Regions from separate parts of the Afifella sp. YEN Y35 genome, predicted to be linked through region 3. Evidence: predicted binding sites of a transcription regulator. Region 3 holds the regulator's gene; each other region holds the start of a gene.
What was found. The regulator PhoB, encoded in region 3, activates phosphate uptake and scavenging genes when phosphate is short. The targets are predictions, from matches to a motif close to TGTCATNNANCTGTCAT.
Positions count from the first base shown of each region.

Region 1: the regulator PhoB is predicted to act here: its motif matches at 5,303-5,319, upstream of ACK8CP_RS15155 (YrbL family protein).
Region 2: the regulator PhoB is predicted to act here: its motif matches at 5,204-5,220, upstream of ACK8CP_RS06365 (esterase-like activity of phytase family protein).

Region 1 is NZ_CP180203.1:3,187,228-3,195,081, forward strand. It holds gene fabB (beta-ketoacyl-ACP synthase I) at 1-955, opposite strand, end outside; gene fabA (3-hydroxyacyl-[acyl-carrier-protein] dehydratase FabA) at 992-1,519, opposite strand; gene irrA (iron response transcriptional regulator IrrA) at 1,716-2,147, shown strand; gene ACK8CP_RS15145 (ABC transporter ATP-binding protein) at 2,316-3,431, shown strand; gene ACK8CP_RS15150 (YifB family Mg chelatase-like AAA ATPase) at 3,592-5,124, opposite strand; gene ACK8CP_RS15155 (YrbL family protein) at 5,459-6,154, shown strand; gene gshB (glutathione synthase) at 6,189-7,136, opposite strand; gene ACK8CP_RS15165 (YraN family protein) at 7,227-7,592, opposite strand; gene rsmI (16S rRNA (cytidine(1402)-2'-O)-methyltransferase) at 7,610-7,854, opposite strand, start outside.
Region 2 is NZ_CP180203.1:1,314,419-1,322,272, forward strand. It holds gene tsf (translation elongation factor Ts) at 1-228, opposite strand, end outside; gene ACK8CP_RS06355 (30S ribosomal protein S2) at 260-1,345, opposite strand; gene dnaE (DNA polymerase III subunit alpha) at 1,604-5,059, opposite strand; gene ACK8CP_RS06365 (esterase-like activity of phytase family protein) at 5,267-6,487, shown strand; gene ACK8CP_RS06370 (ABC transporter ATP-binding protein) at 7,167-7,854, opposite strand, start outside.
Region 3 is NZ_CP180203.1:2,735,839-2,743,692, forward strand. It holds gene pstC (phosphate ABC transporter permease subunit PstC) at 1-1,013, shown strand, start outside; gene pstA (phosphate ABC transporter permease PstA) at 1,010-2,380, shown strand; gene pstB (phosphate ABC transporter ATP-binding protein PstB) at 2,489-3,235, shown strand; gene phoU (phosphate signaling complex protein PhoU) at 3,256-3,942, shown strand; gene phoB (phosphate regulon transcriptional regulator PhoB) at 3,960-4,655, shown strand; gene upp (uracil phosphoribosyltransferase) at 5,617-6,216, opposite strand; gene ACK8CP_RS13005 (phosphopentomutase) at 6,386-7,606, opposite strand; gene deoA (thymidine phosphorylase) at 7,606-7,854, opposite strand, start outside.

The sequences.
Region 1 (7,854 bases), 450 kb from region 3:
CGGAGCCGAACACCTCGCGGATCGCCTCGATCTCCTTGAGGTCACCGACCGGCGTCGAGGTCGCGTGCGGATTGATGTAGTCGATCTTCTCGCCGACATTCTGAAGCGCCATGCGCATGCAGCGGATCGCCCCCTCGCCGCTCGGCGCGACCATATCGACACCATCGGAGGTGGCGCCATAGCCAACGATCTCGGCATAGATCTTGGCGCCCCGCGCCTTGGCGTGCTCCAGCTCCTCGAGCACGAGGACGCCCGCGCCGGCGCTGATGACGAACCCGTCTCGGTTTTTGTCGTAAGCCCGCGAGGCAATGGCTGGACGATCGTTGTACTTCGTGGACAGCGCGCCCATGCCGTCAAACAGCACCGACAGGGTCCAATCGAGCTCCTCGCAGCCGCCGGCGAACATCACATCCTGCTTGCCGTACTGAATCTGCTCGCAGGCATTGCCGATGCAATGGTTGGACGTGGCGCAGGCCGAGGAGATCGAATAATTGACGCCCTTGATCTTGAACCAGGTCGCAAGCGTCGCGGACGCGGTCGACGACATGGCTTTCGGCACGGCGAAGGGGCCGACCTTTCGCGAGGAACCAGCCTCACGGGTCTTGTCGGCCGCCTCGATGATGGCACGGGTCGAGGGCCCACCAGAGCCCATGATGATGCCGGTGCGCTCGTTGGAGATGTCGTCCTTCTCGAGGCCCGAATCTGCGATCGCCTGTTCCATCGCGACGTGGTTCCAGGCCGTGCCGCCGCCGTGGAAACGCATGGCGCGTCGGTCCACGACCGTGCTGGCATCGAGCGTCGGCGCGCCGTGCACCTGACTGCGCAGGCCATGCTCGGCATAAGACGGCGCGAACACGATCCCCGAGCGCGCTTCCCGCAGGCTGGTGAGAACCTCCTGCGTATTGTTGCCGATCGAGGATACGATCCCCATACCGGTGACGACGACCCGTCGCATCACCTTCTCCCTTTGATAGTCCGGTCCTGGCGCGCCTTACGCGGTGGCGACAGCCTGATTCGCTGTGAACAGCCCGACCTTCAGATCTTTTGCGCGGTAAATGACTTCTCCGTCGGCCTTCAGCCAGCCATCGGCGATGCCGAGCGTGAGTTTGGAGCGCAGGATGCGCTTCAACTCTATTCCGTACTCCAGTCGTTTGACGGTCGGAAGAACCATACCGGAGAATTTCACTTCTCCGACGGAGAGCGCGCGGCCCTTGCCCGGGGCACCGAGCCAGCCGAGGAAGAAGCCAAGAAGCTGCCACAGGGCATCGAGACCCAGGCAGCCCGGCATCACCGGATCGCCATGGAAATGGCAGGGAAAGAACCAGAGGTCGGGACGGACCTCCATCTCGGCACGGATCCGCCCCTTGCCGTATTCGCCACCTTCGTCAGCAATCTCCGAAATACGGTCGAACATCAGCATCGGCGGCAGCGGCAATTGCGCATTGCCCTCCCCGAAAAGCTCTCCCCGCCCGCAGGCAAGAAGGTCCTCATACTCGAAATGGCTGCGCCGCTCATTCATTGCATTGGTCTTTCTGTGAGGCGGGTCATTTGGGTTCCTTAACGACAACCCGCTACCTAACATACCGCGCGGCGTAGCGAAACCGAGCCGCGCGGCAACAGCGACACAGCGTCAGAGTTGTCAGAACGATACAAATTCGCATATAGGGCTAAAGGCAGCGTCCTATAAACTCTTTGACTGCCGAGAGCGAGCTGACATGACGGCTATACACAACCACAATTCGCCTGAGCAGCTGACCCGTTGGCTGCGTCGTGCGGGTCTGCGGCCGACGAGACAGCGTGTGGCCCTGGCCGGCTTGCTGTTCAAGAAGGGTGATCGGCATATTTCCGCAGAGCTTCTGCACGAGGAAGCGCAACTGATGCGGGTGCCGGTCTCGCTTGCGACGATCTACAACACCCTGCATCAGTTCACCGAAGCCGGGCTGCTGCGAGAAGTCGCAGTCGATGGGGCGCGGACCTATTTCGACACGAACGTGTCCGACCACCACCATTTCTTCGTCGAAGGGGACAATTCCCTTATCGATATCGATGGTCCGGTGAGCCTGACGCACGTTCCCGAGCCCCCCGAAGGCATGGAAATCACCGCCGTCGAGGTCGTGGTGCGGGTGCGTCGCCGGACAGACGCCTGAGACGAAAGCCAGGTGGCAGTTCCTCAGTCGTAGCGGCCTAAGAGAGCTTTGCGCCGGACGGAGTTGCAGCCTCTCGCCCCATCGGGCGTTTCCCAGACAATTGCCGCAGCGAAGGGCCGGCGGCGCCTTCGCTGAACGGCGATCGGTCGTCAAATGGGAGGAGCTTCGATGGCCAATGTCAGGCTGAGCGGCGTCGATAAGGCTTTCGGCAAGGTCAAAGTGCTCGAGGGCATCAACCTCGACATCGAGGATGGGGAGTTCGTCGTCTTCGTCGGCCCATCCGGTTGCGGCAAATCCACGCTTTTGCGCGTGATCGCCGGGCTTGAAGACATCACGCGCGGCACGCTCGAAATCGGCGGAGAGACCGTCAACGACCGCACTCCGAAGGAGCGCGGCATCGCCATGGTGTTCCAATCCTACGCGCTCTATCCGCATATGAGCGTGTACGACAACATGGCCTTCGGGCTCCGCCTCGACAAAGGGGCCGGGCGCGATGCGGTGGACAAGCGGGTTCGCGAGGCGGCGCGCATTCTCCAGATCGAGCCCTATCTCGACCGGCTGCCGAAGGAGCTTTCCGGCGGCCAGCGTCAGCGCGTGGCGATCGGCCGCGCGATCACCCGGGACCCGGCGGTCTTTCTCTTCGACGAGCCCTTATCGAACCTCGATGCGGCGCTGCGCGTGCAGACGCGCATCGAGATCGCCCGTTTGCACGAGAAGATGCCCGACACGACCATGATCTACGTGACCCACGACCAGGTGGAGGCGATGACACTCGCCGACCGCATCGTCGTGTTGAACAAAGGCCGGGTCGAGCAGGTCGGCACGCCGTTGGAGCTCTACCACCGGCCAGACAATTTGTTCGTGGCGAAGTTCATCGGCTCGCCGGCGATGAACATTCTAGCTGCCACCTTCAGCACCACGCAGGACGGGCTGCGGGTCGCGCCCGAAGGCGGCAGAGACCTCACTCTCCCACGCCCCGAGGGGATCGCCATCCCACAAGGCCCTGGTCATCTCGGTGTCCGACCGGAAAGCCTCCGCCTCGCGGAAGCCGGCGAGGACACATTGATCGAAGGCGAGGTGACGCTGGTGGAGCTTCTGGGCGAGGTCACGCTCGTCTACGTCGATATCGGCCGCCAAGACGATCCCGTGGTGGCGAAACTTGCCGGCGAAGTGGCGGTCGAGCGCGGCGAAAGCGTGCGTCTTGCCGCCAATGCCGAAGATTTGCAGCTCTTCGACGCAAATGGCCGGGCTCTTCGACACGAACGACTGCAGAAAGCCGCCTGACCGGCCGTTTTTCGCGGACGTGCCACACGGGCGATCCCGCTCGGGCGAGGACGCATGGCGCCGCTCATCCCCCTGCGGATGATCGCGGGAAGAGGCTCGAGCGCCCCTTTGCGACATCACTCGGCCTTTGGTTGCCGCGGCTTTACCGCGGATGCGCGCCTCATGCGGCCGCGGCAAGCAGAGACGCGCTCTGGCGGTAGCTCAAGGCCTCCGCCACATGGATGCGGCGCACCTTTTCCTCCTGGTCGAGGTCGGCGAGCGTGCGCGCGACCTTGAGGACGCGGTGGTAGCCGCGCGCCGATAAGCCCATCGCTTCCGCGGCATCGCGAATGAGACGGGCACCGGCCTCGTCCGGAGCTGCGACATCTTCCACCACGCGACTGCCGGCGCGCGCATTGATGCGCAGGCCCGGCAGGCCGCGGGACAGGTAGCGCTCCGCCTGCATCGCACGCGCCGCCGCCACACGCTCGCGCACCGCCGCACTCGGCTCCGCTTCGGCCGGGCCGATCAGATCGATGGCGGAGAGTGCCGGCACCTCGATGCGAAGATCGATGCGGTCGATCAAAGGCCCTGAGAGCCGGGCCTGATAATCGGCCGCACAGCGGGCGCCACGCCGGCAGGTGTGCCCGGGCTCGCCCGCCATACCGCAGCGACACGGGTTCATCGCCGCAATCAATTGAAACTCAGCCGGGTAGGTGACCCGGTGATTGGCGCGCGCGATGACGGCTTCGCCGGTTTCGAGCGGCTGGCGCAGCGAATCCAGCACGGCCGGCGTGAATTCCGGCAATTCATCGAGGAAGAGCACGCCGTGATGGGCAAGCGACACCTCGCCCGGACGCGCATTGATGCCGCCGCCGACCATCGCCGCCATGGAGGCCGAATGGTGCGGTGCCCGATAGGGTCGCTGGCTCGACAGCCGCCCGCCGGCGAGGGTCCCGGCGATCGAGGAGATCATCGACACGTCGAGGAGTTCCCGCGGCGCAAGCGGCGGCAAGATCGAAGGCAGCCGGCTCGCCAGCATCGATTTGCCGGCCCCCGGAGGGCCGATCATCAGCATGTTGTGGCCACCGGCTGCGGCAATCTCCAACGCCCGTTTGGCGCTCTCCTGACCGCGGATCTCTGAGAGATCGGGAAGCGCCTCGCTCGCGGCGCGAAGTGCGGGCTTGGGCTGGGACAGGACCTGACTGCCGGCGATGTGATTGGCGAGCGCAATCAGGCTCTTCGGCGCCAGAATGGCGAGTTCTTCACCGGCCCACGCAGCCTCCCCGCCGCAGCTGGCGGGGCAGATGAGCCCCTTCTTCAGCGCATTGGCGCTGATGGCGGCCGGCAGCACACCCGCCACCGCTTCGATGCGACCGTCGAGGCCGAGTTCCCCAAGCACCACATGATCGCTGACGGCATCGGCCGGAATGGCGCCCATCGCCGCCATCAGGGCAAGCGCGATCGGCAGATCATAATGGCTGCCTTCTTTCGGAAGGTCTGCCGGGGCGAGATTGACGGTGATGCGCTTGGCCGGAAGCGCGAGACCCGACGCATGAATCGCCGCCTGCACACGTTCTCGACTTTCCGCCACCGCCTTGTCGGGCAGGCCGACAATGTTGAAGAGCGTGCGCCCCGGCGCGATCAGCACCTGGACATCGACGGGGATCGCCTCGACCCCGCGAAAAGCCACTGTCGTAACGCGAGACACCATCGTCACCACCCCCGTTCTGATTGCAGAATGACTCAGCTTTTGGAGGATGACAAGAACGAAAAAGGAACACGATCCGAGAGGCGCACCTGTTGCGCAAGAGAAACAACATGAAACGCATCAGTCACTTTTTTGCGTTTCCGGGCCCCCAGTCCTTGAAACCGTCACGCCCGCGGACTTTATGACAAATACATAACATTCGCGGCGGATCGACGCTGCGGGTGCGAACAGGCGGCCGGGGCACATGGTCTGCGATTCGATTGAAAAGAGGCGCGCTTCGGCGCGCCTAAGGGCGTTTTTTGCGCCGGTTTGGGCGTTCGTCACCGGACCGGAAACGATGCACGCGCAAGCGGACCGGCGGTCCGGGGCGGGCATCGTCAATCTCAGCCGGGCGATCCCGTTTGCGCGCGGAGGTCGACGGCTCTGCTTTGTCGATCCCTCGCGTAAAGATCGCGGGATCAAGGTGCGGCGACCGGATTACACGCTCGCCGACCAGCGCCGGTCAAAGGCCGCGTGGAAGCGTCTGCGACCGCTCGTGCGCTTCGACGACAACCGCCAGGACGAGCACATTCTGCGCCGCCTCGGTCAGGTCCGCGGCGAGGCAGCCTTCGCGCATGTGGCGCGGCAGTTCGGCTTCCTGCAGACAAGCCTCGGGATGGGGCTCTCGGTGGAGCTCATTCGCGACGGCGACGGCGAGATTTCACGCACCCTCGAAAGCTATCTGACGATCCACGGCTATTCGCCGGAATGTCAGGCGGCGGTTGAGACGTTTTGCGACCATCTCGTCACCTATCGCGTGCCGACGCGAAAAATCATGTTGTGCAATGTCCTCGTCCAGGAAGACATCGACGGCCAAATCCGCCGGCTCGTCCTCATCGACGATTTCGGCACGACCAATTATTGCCCGTTCTTCCTGCGCACCGACGCGTCGCAAGAACGCAAGGTGTTGCGCAAGGTCGACGATTTCGTCGCCCGCATTCACGGCTTCGTCGCCGGCGAGGTGATGCCGTCGGCCGTCTCGCTTCTCGACTAAGCCAGGCTCGAGGGCGGGGGTTCTGCCCCGCCCGTCAGCCCACGCAGCGCTGTTCGATCGCGTCCCACACCATCGCAGCCGCATCGATATCCGAAAAACGCTGCAACTCGCGGATGCCTGTCGGCGAGGTGACGTTGATCTCCGTCATCACGTCGCCGATCACGTCGATGCCGACGAGGATGAAGCCGCGCGCCTTGAGTTCCGGGCCGATACGGGCGCAGATTTCGCGGTCGCGGTCGGTGAGATCGGCCGCGACAGCCTTGCCGCCGACATGCATGTTGGAGCGCGCATCACCCACCGCCGGGATCCGGTTGATCGCACCGGCGGGCTCGCCGTCGACGATGATGATGCGTTTGTCGCCCTTGCGGATCTCCGGCAGATAGCGCTGCACGACGAAGGGCTCGCGGAAGGTCGTTTCGAAAAGTTCGATCAGCGAGGACAGGTTTTCGTCCCCCTCGCTGATCCGGAAAACGGCGGCACCACCATTGCCGTAGAGCGGCTTCAAGATGATGTCGCGGTGCTTTTCGCGGAAGGCGCGGATCGCTGCGATGTCGCGGGAGATCAGCGTCTCCGGCATCAGATCGGAAAATTCGGTGACGAAGAGTTTTTCCGGCGCGTTGCGCACATGGGCCGGGTCGTTGACGACGAGGGTCTTCGGGTGAACGCGCTCCAAGAGATGCGTCGCCGAGATATAGGCCATGTCGAAGGGCGGATCCTGGCGCATCAGGACGACATCGAAATCTTCGAGCCCGAGCTGCTGATCCGCCTCGTCGAGCTCGTAATGGCGGCCGACCTCGTCGGCAACGCTCACCGCCCGCATGCGGGCAAAGACGCGGCCGGCTTCCATCGAAAGGTGCCGCGGCTCGTAATAGAAGAGGCTGTGGCCGCGCTTTTGCGCCTCCAGCATCAGCGCGAAGGTCGTATCGCCGCGAATATCGATCTGAGCGATCGGATCCATCTGCACTGCGACTGAAAGGGCCATTGGTCTCTCCGTTCTTCTGGCTTCTGCGTTAGCCGCGCTTCATTCCCGATGCAATCGAGTGGCCCGGTGCAATCGAGTGGCCGGAGGCAATCAATTGGGAGGGCGAAAGGCGTCCGCAAGATGCCGGGGCAAACGAAAAGGCGAAACGAGAACGAGATCGAAGCGCTGCGTGAATTGCATGGCGGCGGGATGCCGCGAGGTCCAAACGCTTGCGGCGGCGCCGATGCGCCTTTCGCTGCGTGGGGTGAGCGCCCAGTCTGCCGCCGCTCTTTCACCGCGAAGCTTCACCTCGACGAAGGCGACGGTGCGGCCGCGACGGGCAATGAGATCGATCTCGCCAAGTGGCGTCCGGTAGCGGCGTGCGAGGATCCTATACCCCTTCATCATGAGGAAGAGCGCCGCCGCCATCTCGGCCATATGGCCCTGTCGGTAGGCCCGGCGCCGCTTCTCGCTCATTCAGTGCCCCCCGTCTCTCACTCCTTGCCGAGCGACAGCGCACGCTGATAGAGCGCGCGCCGCGGCAGGCCGGTTTCCTCCGCAACCTCGCGGGCGGCATCCTTGACCCCCATCGTGCCGAGACGCTCGGCGAGCATGCGGTCGAGATCGGCCTCATCGAAGCCTTCACCCGCCTCCCTGGGGGCTGGGGGCCCGATCACGACGACAATCTCGCCTTTGTCCTGTTCGCCCGCCGCGTCGGCAAGATCGGCGAGCGAACCAC
Region 2 (7,854 bases), 1.4 Mb from region 3:
GTTCACCTCGACGATGGCGGCCTTGCCGTCCGCCTCGGCGATGCCGATGAGGCCTTCAGCGGCAACGCGGCCCGCCTTCTTGGCAGCCTTCGCGAGACCTTTCGCACGCAGCCAGTCGACGGCGGCATCCATGTCGCCATCCGCCTCCTGCAGTGCCGTCTTGCAGTCCATCATGCCGGCGCCGGTCTTGTCGCGCAGCTCCTTGACCATCTGGGCCGTTACAGCCATCGATCATGTCCTCTCTTGCGTGTGCGCAGCCTTAGGCTGCGGCTTCCTGTTCTTTCACCAGCGCGGTCGCCTGCGCGATCCAGTCCTCGCGCTCAACACGGCCAGCGGATCCGAGCGCCGCGTCGAGACGTTCCGTGTCCGCCTGATCGAGACCGGCGATCTGGGAGTAACGGGTCACACCGAGCTGGTTCAGCTTCTGCTCCAAAACGGGGCCGATACCGTTGATCTTCTTCAGATCGTCAGCGTCGCCTTCCGGGCGCGCAAACAACGGCTCGACGTCCCCGGCCTTGTCCGACGACGCAGCGTTGTCGGCCTGCGCATTCGCTTCCGGATTGGCAGTCTCGGGCGTCTCGCCGCCGAAGCTTGCATCCTCGAGCGCGACCTCGCTCACCTCTTCAGAGGCACCGATGTCGACACCCATGTCGCCCTGGCCGCGCGAAATGCCGTCGAGGACTGCACGCGTGACGAGATCACAGTAAAGGGCAAGCGCGCGACCCGCGTCGTCGTTGCCCGGGATCGGGTAGGAAATGCCTTGGGGGTCGCTGTTGCTGTCGACGACGGCAGCGACCGGAATGTTGAGGCGGCGCGCCTCAGCGACGGCAATCGATTCCTTGTTCGTGTCGATGACGAAAAGGAGATCCGGAATGCCGCCCATGTCTTTGATGCCGCCAAGCGCGCGCTCAAGCTTGTCGCGTTCGCGCGTCAGCGACAGACGCTCTTTCTTGGTGAGGCCCTGGACGCCTTCCTCGAGCATCCCTTCCAGCGTCTTCAGCCGCTGAATGGAATTGGAGATCGTCTTCCAGTTGGTGAGCATGCCGCCGAGCCAACGGGAGTTGACGTAATACTGGGCGCAACGCCGTGCCGAATCGGCCACGACCTCAGACGCCTGCCGCTTCGTGCCGACGAACAGCACGCGACCGCCCTGCGCGACCACATCGCTCACGGCCTGCAGCGCGCGATAGAACATCGGCACCGTCTGGGCGAGGTCGATGATGTGGATATTGTTGCGCTCACCAAAGATGTACGGAGCCATCTTCGGGTTCCAGCGGTGAGATTGATGACCGAAATGAACGCCAGCCTCGAGCAGCTGGCGCATAGAAATATCAGGAAGCGCCATTTTTCGTCTCCGGTTGTACCTCCGCAGGGACGGACGGCAGACCGCCACCGGATGCCTCTAAAGCAAATACCCTGCGTGTGTGATGGCCGGCCCTATAAGGGGCGGGCGGCTTTTTTGCAACGCCCAAATGGGCATGCGAGACGCGCTTCGCAAGCTGAAGAGGGTCCAGCAGCGTCGCGCGATTGCTGACGAAACGCCAAAAAACGCACCGCGTGCGGTGGGGAGAGGCCGCACTGGCCTCTCCCGCACGCTCTCACATCATTGAAGGTCGACGTGAACGACGCCCGGTACTGCCTTGATTGCGCTCGCGACTTGCGGAGTGACCTGATAGCGCCCGGGCAGTCGGATCTCGATTTCCCGATTTTCGTCTCGCCGCAGCAGCACCAGTGACACCTGTGACTGGCCACGCCCGTTCAACCGGCTTGCCAGACGCTCGACGGGATCGCTGTCGTTCAAATAGACCGTCAGCGCCATGCTGAGCTGCGCGGCCATCTCCTCGAGCGGCTCCACGCCGACGATGCGCACCCTGAGATCGTCCGTCTCGTCTTCCATCTCAGCGGTCAGGCGGAAGAGATAAGAGCGGCCCGGCTCGAGCTTGTCGCGCCATTCGAAAAGCTGCTCCTGATACAGCACCGCCTCGAACTGTCCCGAGGGATCAGACAGAGTCAGAATGCCGATGCGCCCGCCGGAGCGCGTCCGCTTTTCCTGTTTGCGCACGACAGTCGAGGCGACGAGGCCGGCCTCCGCGCCGAGCCGCCTCACCTTGTCGGCAAAATCCTTCCATGAGCTGCCCCCCTTCTTCCTGACGATGTCGGAATAGGCGTCGAGCGGATGTCCGGACAGATAGGCTCCGACGGCGGCAAGCTCGCGCATGAGCTTTTCCGACTGCATCCACGGATCAGCTGGCAGAAGGTTGAGTTCGGGAGCATCGCTCGGCGCAGCAAAGAGATCGACCACGCCCGCCTCCTGGCGCGCATGATGCTCGGTACCCGACCGCAGAAGCCGGCCGACATTGGCAAAGACGGTCGCACGGTCGAGGCCGAGCGAATCGAATGCACCCGCCTGGACCAGGCATTCCATGGCACGCCGACCGATCACTCTCGGATCCGTGCGCGCCACGAAGTCGGCGAGATCGGCGAAGGGCCCGTCGCGTCGGGCTTCGACGATATGCTCGACCGCATGCTGGCCGACGCCCTTCAGTGCCGACAGGGCGTAGATGATCGCGCCCTCCTCCACGTCGAAGAACGTGCGTGGGCGGTTGATGTCCGGCGGAAGCACTTGGATGTCGAGGCGCTTTGCTTCCAGCCGAAATTCGTTGAGCTTGTCGGTGTTGCCCATGTCGAGCGTCATCGACGCCGCCAGGAATTCTGCGGGATGATTGGCCTTCAGATAGGCCGTCTGATAGGCAACGAGAGCATAGGCTGCCGCGTGAGATTTATTGAAGCCGTAGCTTGCGAATTTCGCCACGAGGTCGAAGACCATGGCAGCATCGGCGGCCTTCACGCCATGCGCCTTGGCGCCTTCGACGAAGCGCTCGCGCTGGGCGTCCATCTCCGCCTTGATCTTCTTGCCCATCGCGCGACGAAGAAGATCGGCTTCACCGAGTGAATAGCCCGACAGGAGCTGGGCGATCTGCATCACCTGCTCCTGGTAGATGATGACGCCGTAGGTCTCCTTCAGCGTCGGCTCGAGTTCGGGCAGGAGGTAATCCGGCTCTTCCTCGCCATGCTTGCGCCGGTTGTAGGTCGGGATGTTGTCCATCGGTCCCGGCCGGTAGAGCGCGACGAGAGCGATGATGTCCTCGAAGCGGTCGGCACGCATGCCGACGAGCGCGCGGCGCATGCCCTGACTTTCCAGCTGGAAGACGCCAACCGTTTCGCCGCGGGCGAGCATGGCGAAAGTCGTCGGATCGTCGAGGGGCAAAGCCGCGAGATCGCAATCGATCTTGCGCTTGCGCAGGAGACGCACCGCCTTGTCGAGCACGGTCAGCGTCTTGAGGCCGAGGAAGTCGAATTTGACGAGACCGGCCTGTTCCACCCATTTCATGTTGAACTGGGTGACGGGGAGGTTGGAACGCGGGTCGCGGTAAAGCGGTACCAGCTCCTCGAGCCGACGGTCACCGATCACGATACCTGCGGCATGCGTCGAGGCGTGGCGATAAAGCCCTTCGAGCCGCGTGGCGATGTCGATCAGCCGACCGACCACCGGCTCGCGCTCGATCTCTTCCTGAAAGCGCGGTTCGTCGGCGACGGCCTGGGCCAGAGTGACCGGGTTTGACGGATCGGCCGGCACCAGTTTGCAGAGCCGGTCGACCTGGCCGTACGGCATTTCAAGCACACGGCCGACATCGCGCAGGGCAGCGCGCGCCTGCAGCGTTCCGAAGGTGATGATCTGCGCCACCTGCGCCTTGCCGTAGCGCTCCTGGACATAGGAGATGACCTCGTCGCGCCGCTCCTGACAGAAATCGACGTCGAAGTCCGGCATCGATACACGCTCCGGATTGAGGAAGCGCTCGAAGAGGAGATTGAAACGCAAGGGATCGAGGTCGGTGATCGTCAAGGACCACGCGACCACAGAACCGGCGCCCGAGCCACGGCCTGGCCCCACCGGAATGCCGTGTTCCTTCGCCCATTTGATGAAGTCGGAAACGATCAGGAAGTAGCCCGGGAACTTCATCTTCTCGATGATGCCGAGCTCGAAACTCAAACGTTTCTCATAGTCTTCGAGGCTGAGGCCCGGCGCGCAGCCATGCTTGGCGAGACGGGCCTGGAGGCCCGCTTCGGCCTGCTCGCGCAGCTCGGCCGCCTCGTGCGCCTCCGCCGTCTCGGCATCGGCAGCCGCCCCGCCGACGAAACGCGGCAGGATCGGACGGCGCGTCTTCGGCCGCATCTGGCAGCGAATGGCGATTTCGACGGTGTTTTCTATCGCCTCGGGGAGATCGGCAAATTTCTCTGCCATCGCCTCGGCGGACAAGAAGCCGTGCTGGCGGGTGAGCTGCCGACGATCGTCTTCGGAGACGACGCGGCCTTCCGCGACCGCCAGCAGTGCATCATGCGATTCGTAATCGTCCTCGCTCGCGAAGAAGGGCTCATTCGTCGCAACGATCGGCACGTCGCGCGCATAGGCAAGGTCCAGAACACCCGCTTCGGCAGCCGTCTCGATCTGCATTCCATGGCGCTCGATCGCCACATAAAGCCGGTCCTGAAAAATCGTCTGAAGCGCCCTCAGCCGCCCGGCGGCATCCTCCGGGCGATTGGCGAAGATCGAGGGATAAAGCACGCCATCATGGCCGCCCGTCATCGCCAGAAGCCCGTCGCCATACGCCTGCAAGAGTGGCGCCGTCAGCGGCAGCCCGGCGGAATCTTCGCCGAGATAATAGGCGGTGACGAGGTGAACGAGGTTCTGCCAGCCAGTTTCGTTGGCGCAGAGCAGGAAGAGATGTTCACGCCCCGCGGCCCGGAAGTGCGGCTCGGCGCGGCGCTCCACGTTCTCCGACAAAGCCACGGGCAATTTGCAGCCGATGAGCGGCTGGATGCCGGCGCCGGAGGCTTTTTGAGAGAATTCGAGCGCGCCAAAAAGATTCGCCGAATCGGTCACGCCCACAGCGGGCATGCCTGCGCTCTTGGCGAGCTTGATGAGCTTTGCGACCGGGAGCGCACCCTCCAGCAGCGAAAAGGCTGAATGACAATTGAGATGGATAAAATGCGGTGCCAAGAGTGGACTCCTTCACGCCTCTTGTAACGCCGCTGGCGACCGAACGACAGGCACGAGCGCCCCTCGTCCCCACCCATCTCTCTCAGCCCCGCCGTTGCGCCCCGCCCCGGCTGCGACGCCACGTCAGCCAACCCGCGATGGTCCCGTCATGGATCCGTCGCCAAGTTGCGCTTCCTAAGAAAAGTACGAATCGCCCGAAGACCTACCGTGCCCTCTGTCTCCCCTCTCTCCCTCCTCCTCGTCATTCTCGGAGCCATCGCGGCGTCGAGCCCGGGAGAGGCCGAAGAGGCCGGCAGCCTGCCCCCACCCGTCTTCCACGGGGCCCTGATATTGCCGAAAAACCTCGAGGTCGAAGGAACGCCTTTCGGGGGAATCTCCGGCCTCGACTACGATGCGGCGAACGACACGTTTTACGCTCTCTCAGACGACCGGGCGCAGCGCGGACCGGCACGATATTACACGCTCCACCTGACCCTCGACGCCGACGGCATCCACGGCATAGACATCACGTCGATGCATGTTCTCAGGCCGCCGGGTGGCGGTCAGTTCTCTGCAGGCGAAATCGATCCAGAGGCTTTGAGGCTCGCCGCCGACGGCACGCATTTCTACTGGTCGAGCGAAGGCGACGAGAACGGCACTCCGGAGATCTTCATTTCCGACCTCGACGGCCGCGCGAGTGGCCAGCTCTCTTTGCCTGACGCCTATCTGCCCAATCCCTCTGGCACCCACCACGATGGCACCAGCCCCGACGGCAACCGCCCCAATGGCACCCAGGGCGTGCGCGACAATCTCGGCTTTGAGGCGATCGCCCTCTCTCCCGACAACACACGCCTCTACGCCATTACCGAAAACGCGCTCATTCAGGACGGCGGCCAGGCGACGCTCTACGCCGGAAGCCCGTCACGCATCATCGTCTTCGACCTCGCCTCCGGCAACGTAGCGGCCGAATACGTCTACGAAACCGATCCCATTTTTCGCGCCCCCGCATTTCCGCTCGGCGGCGCCGACAATGGCGTTTCAGAAGCTCTCGCGCTCGCCGACGGTCGTCTCCTCGTCATCGAACGCTCTTATGCGGCAGGCGTCGGCAACCACATCGCCCTCTATGGCGTCGACCTCGACGATGCGGACGACATTTCTGGTCTCGAAAGCATTGCGGATCGCGATGTCCGCGCGGTGCGAAAGACGCCCTGGCTCGTCCTCGATGAAGGAACCTTCGGCCTCGATCTCGACAACATCGAGGCCGCGAGCTTTGGCCCGATGATCGACGGCCAGCCTTCGCTCGTCCTTGCCTCAGACGACAATTTCAACCCGCTTGGCCAGGTCACACAATTCCTGCTCTTCACCTTCACGGCGCCGAACGCCATTCCGGACACAGAGCCGTCAGGTGATCTCCCTGTATCGCAGCGAAAATCCGGCACCGCGGATTGATTGCCCCTGGTCGACGCGGCCATCACGTCTCGCTCGGCCGTCCCGCACCCAACCCGAGACCAACATCATGAGACCGGCCAAGGAGCCACCGGTTGCTCACCAGCAACCGCACGTCCCTGCGGAATCGCAGCCGACGAACCGGTGCCGCCGTTCGCGCGGAAAAGGCCTCAAAGGGGCGCGAACAACCCAAGGCTCAGGACGTATAAAGAGGCTGTCAGCACCACGGTCGCAGCGAAAGACAGAAGCTCAGAAGCGAACATATTCATCGTATACTCCCTCTTTGTTCTCAACATGTTCTGTTTCTTGATTTCTGTCAACCCCGGTGCCTGTTGGGCTTTTCACAGCGTGCGCTTCTGCTCTTTCGGAAGGCGCGCAGCCGCAGGACTTCCGCAGATGAAAAGGCAGGGCTCTGGCGAGGACGCCCGTCAGCGGAGGCGTCGCGGCCCCTCAGGCCCACGTTTGGACTGAACGCACAGATGTACGGCGCCTATTGTGATAGGAGCCGGCCGCGGAGAGCGTGTGCAGGCTGCCGACACGCCATGGGCGCAAAAGCCCAGTGGCATGCGCGCTCGATCGGCGATGTTCGGAGAGAGTCGTTTGGATTTGAACTCGTCGGCAGGGCGTGCTGCCGAAACGGCACGACGTCGTTCAGCCATGCGCCTTGCGATGGCCGGCCGCCTCAGGCGCCCTCGTAAGGCACGATCTTGCCGTCTCTCAGCGTGACGGTGCGATCCATGCGCTTTGCCAGAGCGAGATTGTGGGTCGCAACCAGCCCGGCGAGCCGCGTCTCACGCACGAGCCGGGTCAAGGCATCAAAGACATGGTCCGACGTCTTCGGATCGAGATTGCCGGTCGGTTCGTCGGCGAGAAGGAGGCGCGGCGCATTGGCGAAGGCCCGGGCGATCGCCACGCGCTGCTGTTCGCCGCCGGAAAGCTCGGCAGGTCGATGATCCGCGCGATGATCGACGCGCAAATAGGCAAGCAGCTGGCGCGCCCGTTCCATCGCTTCCTGACGGGACAGGCCCGCGATCATTTGCGGGATGACGCAGTTCTCGAGCGCGGAGAATTCCGGCAGAAGATGGTGGAACTGGTAGACAAAGCCGATGGTGCGCCGTCGCAAAGCCGTGCGCTCGCCGTCATCGAGGCCAACCGTCGCCTCCCCGGCCACCCAGACCTGCCCGTCATCCGGCTTTTCGAGAAGTCCGGCCATATGCAGAAGCGTCGACTTGCCGGCGCCCGAGGGGGCGACGAGCGCCACGAGCTCACCCGGAAAAAGGGTGAGATCCGCCCCTTGCAGGATCGGGAGGTCTCCGCTGCCGCTCTGATAGACGCGCACGACCTTCTCAAGGCTGAGCGCGGGGATGTCT
Region 3 (7,854 bases):
TCGGCACCTATCACGCGATCTGGAATTTCGCGCTCATCGCGCTCGCGGCGTCATCGGCGGTCGCCGGCCTCGTCTACACTTTGCGCCGCATCACGCCCCGGCTGCGCGCCCGCAACGAGGTGGAGCGCGTCATCCGCATCCTCCTGCTTTTGTGCTCCGCCGTCGCCATCATGACGACCGTCGGCATCGTCGCCTCGCTTCTCGGCGAGGCGGTGCGCTTCTTCGGCTTCGTCAATCCGCTCGATTTCTTCTTCGGCACGGTCTGGAACCCGCGCTTCTCCTCCGTCGGCGCCGGCCAGGGCGATTTCGGCCTGCTGCCGCTCCTCGTCGGCACCTTGATGATCAGCGCCATCGCCATCCTCGTGGCGCTGCCGATCGGGCTGATGACGGCCATCTACATGGCCGAATACGCCTCCTCGCATCTGCGCAACATCGCCAAGCCGATCATCGAAATCCTCGCCGGCATCCCGACGATCGTTTACGGCGTCTTCGCCCTCACCGTCGCGGGTCCGTTCTTCGCCGATATGGGGGCCGCCGTCGGCCTCGACATCAGCGCCACCAGCGCCTTCACCGCTGGCGCCGTCATGGGCGTGATGATCATTCCGTTCATCTCCTCCCTGTCCGACGACATCATCACGCAGGTGCCCGCCTCCATGCGCGACGGCTCGCTCGGGCTCGGCGCCACCCGCTCTGAGACGATCAAGCGCGTCATCCTGCCGGCGGCGCTGCCCGGCATCGTCGGCGCCTTTCTTCTCGCCGTCAGCCGCGCCATCGGCGAAACCATGATCGTGGTGCTCGCCGCCGGCAATTCGCCGGTGCTGCGCTTCAACCCGTTCGAGCCGAGCACCAGTGTCACCGTCTCGATCGTCAACCAGCTGACGGGCGACACCGATTTCGCCAGCCCGCAATCGCTCGTCGCCTTCGCCCTCGGCCTCACGCTTTTCATCATGACGCTCGGCCTCAACGTCGTGGCGCTCTACATCGTCCGCAAATACCGGGAGCAGTACGAATGAGCACGACCGACACCATGTCCGCTTCGGCGCCCGTCGAAAGCCAGCTCAACGCCGTCCGGGCCAGCCTCAAGCGCCGTCATGCGCAGGAGCGCCGGTTCCAGGTGCTCGGCCTTGCCGCGATCTTTGCCGCCCTCGCCATGGTGGCGGTGCTCTTCGGCTCCGTCCTCTTCAAGGGCGTGCCGGCCTTCTGGCAATCGACCCTGCATCTTGAGATTTCGCTCAATGCCGATGTCATCGACGTCGGACAGCCGCCGGTCCAGAAGGCCAATCAGAACCCGGCCGAATTCCAGGCCGAGCTGACCGACTGGCGGCGCGCGCTCGCCCGCGTCAGCTGGAACAAGATCCTGGAAAACGCCGTGCGCGGCGTGCTGCCGGCCGATCTCGCCGACGCCAAGACCCGCGATATCGTCGGCATCGTCGCGAGCGGCGAGCGCTATGCCTTGCGCGACATGGTGCTCGAAGATCCGAACCTCATCGGGCAGACGATCGAGGTCGATCTTCTCGCCGACGCCGATGTCGACAATTGGCTCAAAGGCAATATCGATCGTTCGCTCGGGCAAAGCCGTCAGCAGCTCTCCACCGGCGAGCAGGAAATCGCCGATGCGCTCGCCGAAAAGGGCGTCATCACGCAGAGCTTCAATTCCGGCATCTTCTTCAACGTCGATTCGCGCTCCTCACCGGCCTCGGCCGGTCTTGCCGGCGCCTTCATGGGCTCGCTCTACATGATGCTGGTCGTCATCATGCTCGCGGTTCCGATCGGCGTCGCCAGCGCCATCTATCTGGAAGAATTCGCACCGACGAACCGCTTCACCGATTTCATCGAGGTCAACATCAACAACCTCGCCGCAGTGCCGTCGATCGTCTTCGGCCTCCTCGGCGCCTCGATCTTCATCAACTGGATGCATCTGCCCCTGTCGGCGCCGCTCGTCGGCGGTCTCGTCCTCACCTTGATGACGCTGCCGACGATCATCATCGCCACGCGCGGCACCTTGCGCGCCATTCCGCCGTCGATCCGCGAAGCGGCGCTCGGGCTCGGTGCCTCGCGCACGCAGATGGTCTTCCACCATGTCCTGCCACTCGCCATTCCGGGCATTCTGACGGCCACCATCATCGGCGTCGCCCAGGCGCTCGGCGAGACCGCGCCGCTCCTTCTCATCGGCATGAACGCCTTCGTGGCCAGCGTGCCGGCGAGCCCGATGGATCAGGCGACGGCCCTGCCCGTGCAGATCTACCTCTGGCAGGGCAACGAGAACTTCAATTTCTTCGAAGCCCGCACAAATGCCGCCATCATCGTCTTGCTTGGTCTGATGATCAGCCTCAATGCGATCGCGATCCTGCTGCGCCAGCGCATCGAGCGGCGCTGGTAACTGGGAGAATTCGCCATGAACGATATCAGCCATAGCCCGAGCGCGGCCAAAGCCACGGCGACGAAAGCGCCGCCCGAAGTGCCGCAGGAGAGTGCCGCCGTGCCGAAAATGCGCGCCGAGAAAGTGTCCGTCCATTACGCCGAAAAGCAGGCTCTGTTCGACGTCGATCTCGACGTGCCGGAAAATCAGGTCATCTCGCTGATCGGCCCGTCAGGCTGCGGAAAATCCACCTTCCTCAGATGCCTCAACCGGATGAACGACACGATCGACATCGCGCGCGTCTCCGGCCACATCACGCTCGACGGCGAGAACATCTACGACAAATCGCTCGACGTCGTGGAGCTCAGGGCCCGGGTCGGCATGGTCTTCCAGAAGCCGAACCCGTTCCCGAAGTCGATCTTCGAGAACGTCGCCTACGGGCCGCGCATTCACGGCCTCGCCTCCGGCAAGCGCGACCTCGAAGAGATCGTCGCCACGAGCCTGCAGCGCGCCGGCCTCTTCAACGAGGTGAAAGACCGGCTCGACGAACCCGGCACCGGCCTCTCCGGCGGCCAGCAGCAGCGCCTTTGCATCGCCCGCGCGATCGCCGTGAACCCGGAAGTCATCCTGATGGACGAGCCGTGCTCGGCACTCGACCCCATCGCCACCGCCAAGGTGGAAGAGCTGATCGACGAATTGCGCGAGAACTATACGATCGTCATCGTCACGCATTCGATGCAGCAGGCGGCGCGCGTCTCGCAGCGCACGGCCATGTTCCATCTGGGTTATCTCGTCGAGGAGGGGCCGACGGACATGATGTTCACCAACCCCACCGACAAGCGCACCCAGGACTACATCACAGGCCGCTTCGGCTAATCGGGAGAGGAGTGAGCCCCGTGTCTGAACATATCGTCACCTCCTATGACGAGGAATTGCGGGAACTCGCCCGCTCCATCGCCGAAATGGGCGGTCTCGTCGAACAGCAGCTCGACGAGGCGGTGAATGCGCTGTTGAGCACCAATGCGCAGCTCGCCCAGGACGTCATCCTCGGCGACCGCCAGATCAACCAGATGCACTACCAGATCGAAGAGCGGGCGATCCTCGTCATCGCCAAGCGCCAGCCGATGGCCCAGGATCTGCGCGAAACCGTCGCCGCGATCCGCATTTCGCACGATCTGGAACGCGTCGGCGACCTCGGCAAGAACATCGCCAAGCGCGCGCTCGCCATCGAAGACCAGCGGATGAACCACCAGCTTCGCCGCGGTGTCGAACATCTGGCGAGCCTCGGCCTGCGCCAGCTCAAGGACGTGCTCGACGCCTATGGCTCGCGCGACGTGCAGAAGGCGATCTCGGTGTGGCGCTCCGACGACGAGATCGACGCCATGTATGTGTCGCTGTTTCGCGAGATGCTCACCTACATGATGGAAGATCCGCGCAATATCGGCATGTGCACGCATCTTCTCTTCTGCGCCAAGAACATCGAGCGCATCGGCGACCACGCCACCAACATCGCCGAGACGATCACCTATCTCGTCACCGGCAAACAGATGGAACGCGCGGCGACTGCGCCGTCCGCGGGCTGACGGAGTGAGCCATGCAGGTGCCCCGGATTCTCGTCGTCGAGGATGAAGAACCGCTGACGCTGCTTCTGCGCTACAACCTGGAGGCGGAAGGCTATTCCGTCGACACGGTGGGGCGCGGCGACGATGCGGAGCTGCGCCTTCTGGAAGAGGCGCCCGACCTCCTCGTGCTCGATTGGATGCTGCCGGGCCTTTCCGGCATCGAACTCTGCCGCCGCGTCAGAATGCGCGAGGCCACCTCAAAACTCCCCGTCATCATGCTGACGGCGCGCGGCGAGGAAGACGAACGCATCCGCGGGCTCGCCACCGGCGCCGACGATTATGTCGTCAAACCCTTCTCGGTGCCGGAGCTGATGGCACGCGTGAAGGCACTCCTGCGCCGCACGCGCCCGGAAATGGTCGCCGACAAGCTCGCCGCCGGCGATCTCGAACTCGACCGCGGCACCTTCCGCGTCTTCCGCGGGGGGCGCGAGATCCATCTCGGCCCGACGGAATTCCGGCTTCTGGAATTCCTGATGCGCAGCCCGGGGCGCGTCTTCACCCGCGAGCAGCTCTTGAACGGCGTCTGGGGCCGCGACGTCTATGTCGACGAACGCACCGTCGATGTGCATGTCGGCCGCCTCAGAAAGGCGATCAACCGCGGCCGCATGCGCGACCCGATCCGCACCGTCCGCGGCGCCGGCTACGCCCTCAACGAACAGTTCGTCACCACCTGATTTTTCCGGAAATCCGCGCAGCAGGCACCCTTCCTCTCCCCTCTGGGGAGAGGTGCCCGCGCAGCGGGCGGTGAGGGGTGGACGAAGAACGGATCTCGGCGCGGGATGAAAGCCCACCCCTCATCCGGCGGGCTTCGCCCGCCACCTTCTCCCCACAGGGGAGAAGAACGGGAGCGCTGCAACGCCCTTGCGGCGAGAAGCGTGTCCGCGCGGCTCCCGCACGAGGCAGCGAGAGCTTCTTCGTTGTGGCTTCGCACCAGCGAAGGCCAGAACGTGCTCTCATCAGTGCCGTCGCAATGACCCTTATCGCTGCGATTTCCGTGGCCGCTACGATTTCCGTGGCCGTTGCAATTGAGAACAGCGTCGGCTGGACCCTCCATTCCTCTCCCCTCTGGGGAGAGGTGCCCGCGAAGCGGGCGGTGAGGGGTGGACGAAGAACGGATCTCGGCGCGGAATGAAAGCCCACCCCTCATCCGGCGGGCTTCGCCCGCCACCTTCTCCCCACAGGGGAGAAGAACGGGAGCCCGCTGCAATGCCCTTGCGGCGAGAAGCGTGTCCGCGCGGCTCCCGCACGAGGCAGCGAGAGCTTCTTCGTTCGCCTGTGGCTTCGCACCAGCGAAGGCCACGAACGTGCTCTCATCAGTGCCGTCGCAATGACCCTTATCGCTGCGATGTCCGTGGCCGCTACGATTGAAGAACAGCGCCTGCAGCAGGCTCCATTCCTCTCCCCTCCCCTTTGTGCTTGGGGGGAGAGGTGCCCGCGCAGCGGGCGGTGAGGGGTGGACGAAGAACGGATCTCGGCGCGGGATAAAAGCCCACCCCTCATCCGGCGGGCTCTGCCCGCCACCTTCTCCCCAGAGGGGAGAAGAACTGGAGCGCGCTGCAACGCCCTTGCGTCAGATGCGCTCGTCATCCGCAAGGCGAGATGAAGAGCGTCCAGCAGGCACCCCGCCGAAAACCGCTATTTCGTCCCGTACATGCGGTCGCCGGCATCGCCGAGGCCCGGCAGAATATAGCCGTGATCGTTCAAATGGCTGTCGATCGCGGCCGTCACCACCGGCACGTCGGGATGGGCGGCACGGAAGCGCTCCACGCCTTCGGGCGCCGCCAGCAGGCAGACGAAGCGGATATCCTTCGCCCCGCGCTCTTTCAGGCGCTGGATCGCGGCGATCGCGGAATTTGCCGTCGCCAGCATCGGATCGACGGCGATGACGACGCGTTCGTGCAGATCTTCCGGCGCCTTGAAGTAATATTCCACCGGCTGCAGCGTCTCCGGATCGCGGTAGAGCCCGACATGGGCGACGCGGGCCGCCGGCACCAGATCGAGCATGCCTTCCAGGAGGCCGTTGCCGGCGCGCAGGATGGAGGCGAAGACGAGCTTCTTGCCGGCCAGGGTCGGCGCCTCCATCGTGGCGAGCGGCGTCTCGATGGTCGTCGTCGTCAATTCCAGGTCGCGCGTCGCCTCATAGGTCAAAAGTGCTGCAATCTCGCGCAACAGACGGCGGAAACTCGCCGTGGACGTGGCCTTGTCGCGCATGATCGTCAGCTTGTGCTGCACCATCGGATGATCGACGACGGTCACATCCCGTCTCGTTGAAGCGTCCACGCCCCTCTCCTTCTCGTCTCTTGTTCGTCGGCGGCTTCTGTCTCACCCTGGGTGAAATGGGTCACGGCACCGAGGTCAACCCGCCGCCTTGAACCGAAAGGCGATATTCACCGGCGATATCGCCTCAGATCAGGCTCGCGCCCGCGGCAAGAGGCGGCAGGGCGAGATGCGCCGACAATGTCTGGCCGACATCGGCATAGGTCGAAAGCTCGCCCGCCGGACGCCCTTCGATGCCCGGGCCGAAGGCCAGAACCGGCACGGTTTCACGTGTGTGGTCGGTGCCCACCCAGGTCGGGTCGTTGCCGTGATCGGCCGTCAGGATGACGAGATCGCCCGGCTTTAAGAGCGCAAAGAGCTCCGGCAGGCGGCGATCGAAGGCTTCGAGCGCCGCCGCATAGCCGGCCGGATCGCGGCGATGGCCGAAAATCTGGTCGAAATCGATGAAGTTGGTGACGATGAGATCGCCGTCCTTTGCCGCCCGCGCCGCCTCCAGCGTCTTGTCGAACTGGCTCTCGTTCTCCGGCGCCTTCAGCGTCTGCGTCACGCCGTAACCGGCAAAAATGTCGGAGATTTTTCCAATCGCCCAGACGTCGCGGCCCGCCTCCTTCGCCTCGTCGAGGAGCGTGCGCGCGGGCGGCGGCACGGAGAAATCCCGCCGGTTGCCGGTGCGCGCGAAAGTCTCCGCGCTGTCGCCCGTAAAGGGGCGCGCGATCACCCGGCCGATGCGGTACGGGTCGCAGAGCTTTCGCGCGATCCGGCAGGTCTCATAAAGACGTTCGAGCCCGAAAGCCTCCTCGTGCGCGGCGATCTGGAAGACGCTGTCGGCCGAGGTGTAGCAGATCGGCTTGCCGGTCTTCACATGCTCCTCGCCGAGTTCGGCGATGATCGCCGTGCCGGAGGCATGCGTGTTGCCGAGAATGCCCGGTAGTCCCGCTTCGGCGATCAGCGCTTCGGTCAGCTTGGCCGGAAAGGCCGGCTCCTCGGCCGGAAAATAACCCCAGGCCTCGCGCAACGGGCAGCCGGCGAGCTCCCAATGGCCCGTCGTCGTGTCCTTGCCGCGCGAGCGTTCGCGGGCAAAGCCCCAGATCGCCTCGGGTTCTGCAACCCGCTCGACACCGGCCGGATAGGCGCCCGACGCCGCCTCCGCCGCCCGGCCGAGACCCAGCCGGTTCATGTTCGGGATGATGAGCGGGCCTTGCCGCAGCCCCGCGCGGTCGGCCTCGCCGTTGGCGCAGCGCTCGGCGATATGGCCGAGCGTGTTCGCGCCTTCGTCGCCGAATTCCGCCGCGTCCTTCGCCCCGCCGATGCCGACGGAATCCATCACCAGGAAGAAACCGCGCGCCATCATTGCAGCCTTTCGACGATCAGAGGATTGGCCGAAACGGGTGTCTCGGCGATGTGATAGGCCCGCCGGATCGCATGCGCGGCATCGGCGAACGCCTCTTCGCCGCGCGCATGCACGAGCGCCAGCGGATGATCCGGGCCCACCTCGTCGCCGATCGCAGCAAGCTGCGTCACACCGACGGCATGATCGATCGCATCTTCCGCCCGGCGCCGGCCGCCGCCGAGTGTCACCACGGCAACGCCGATGGC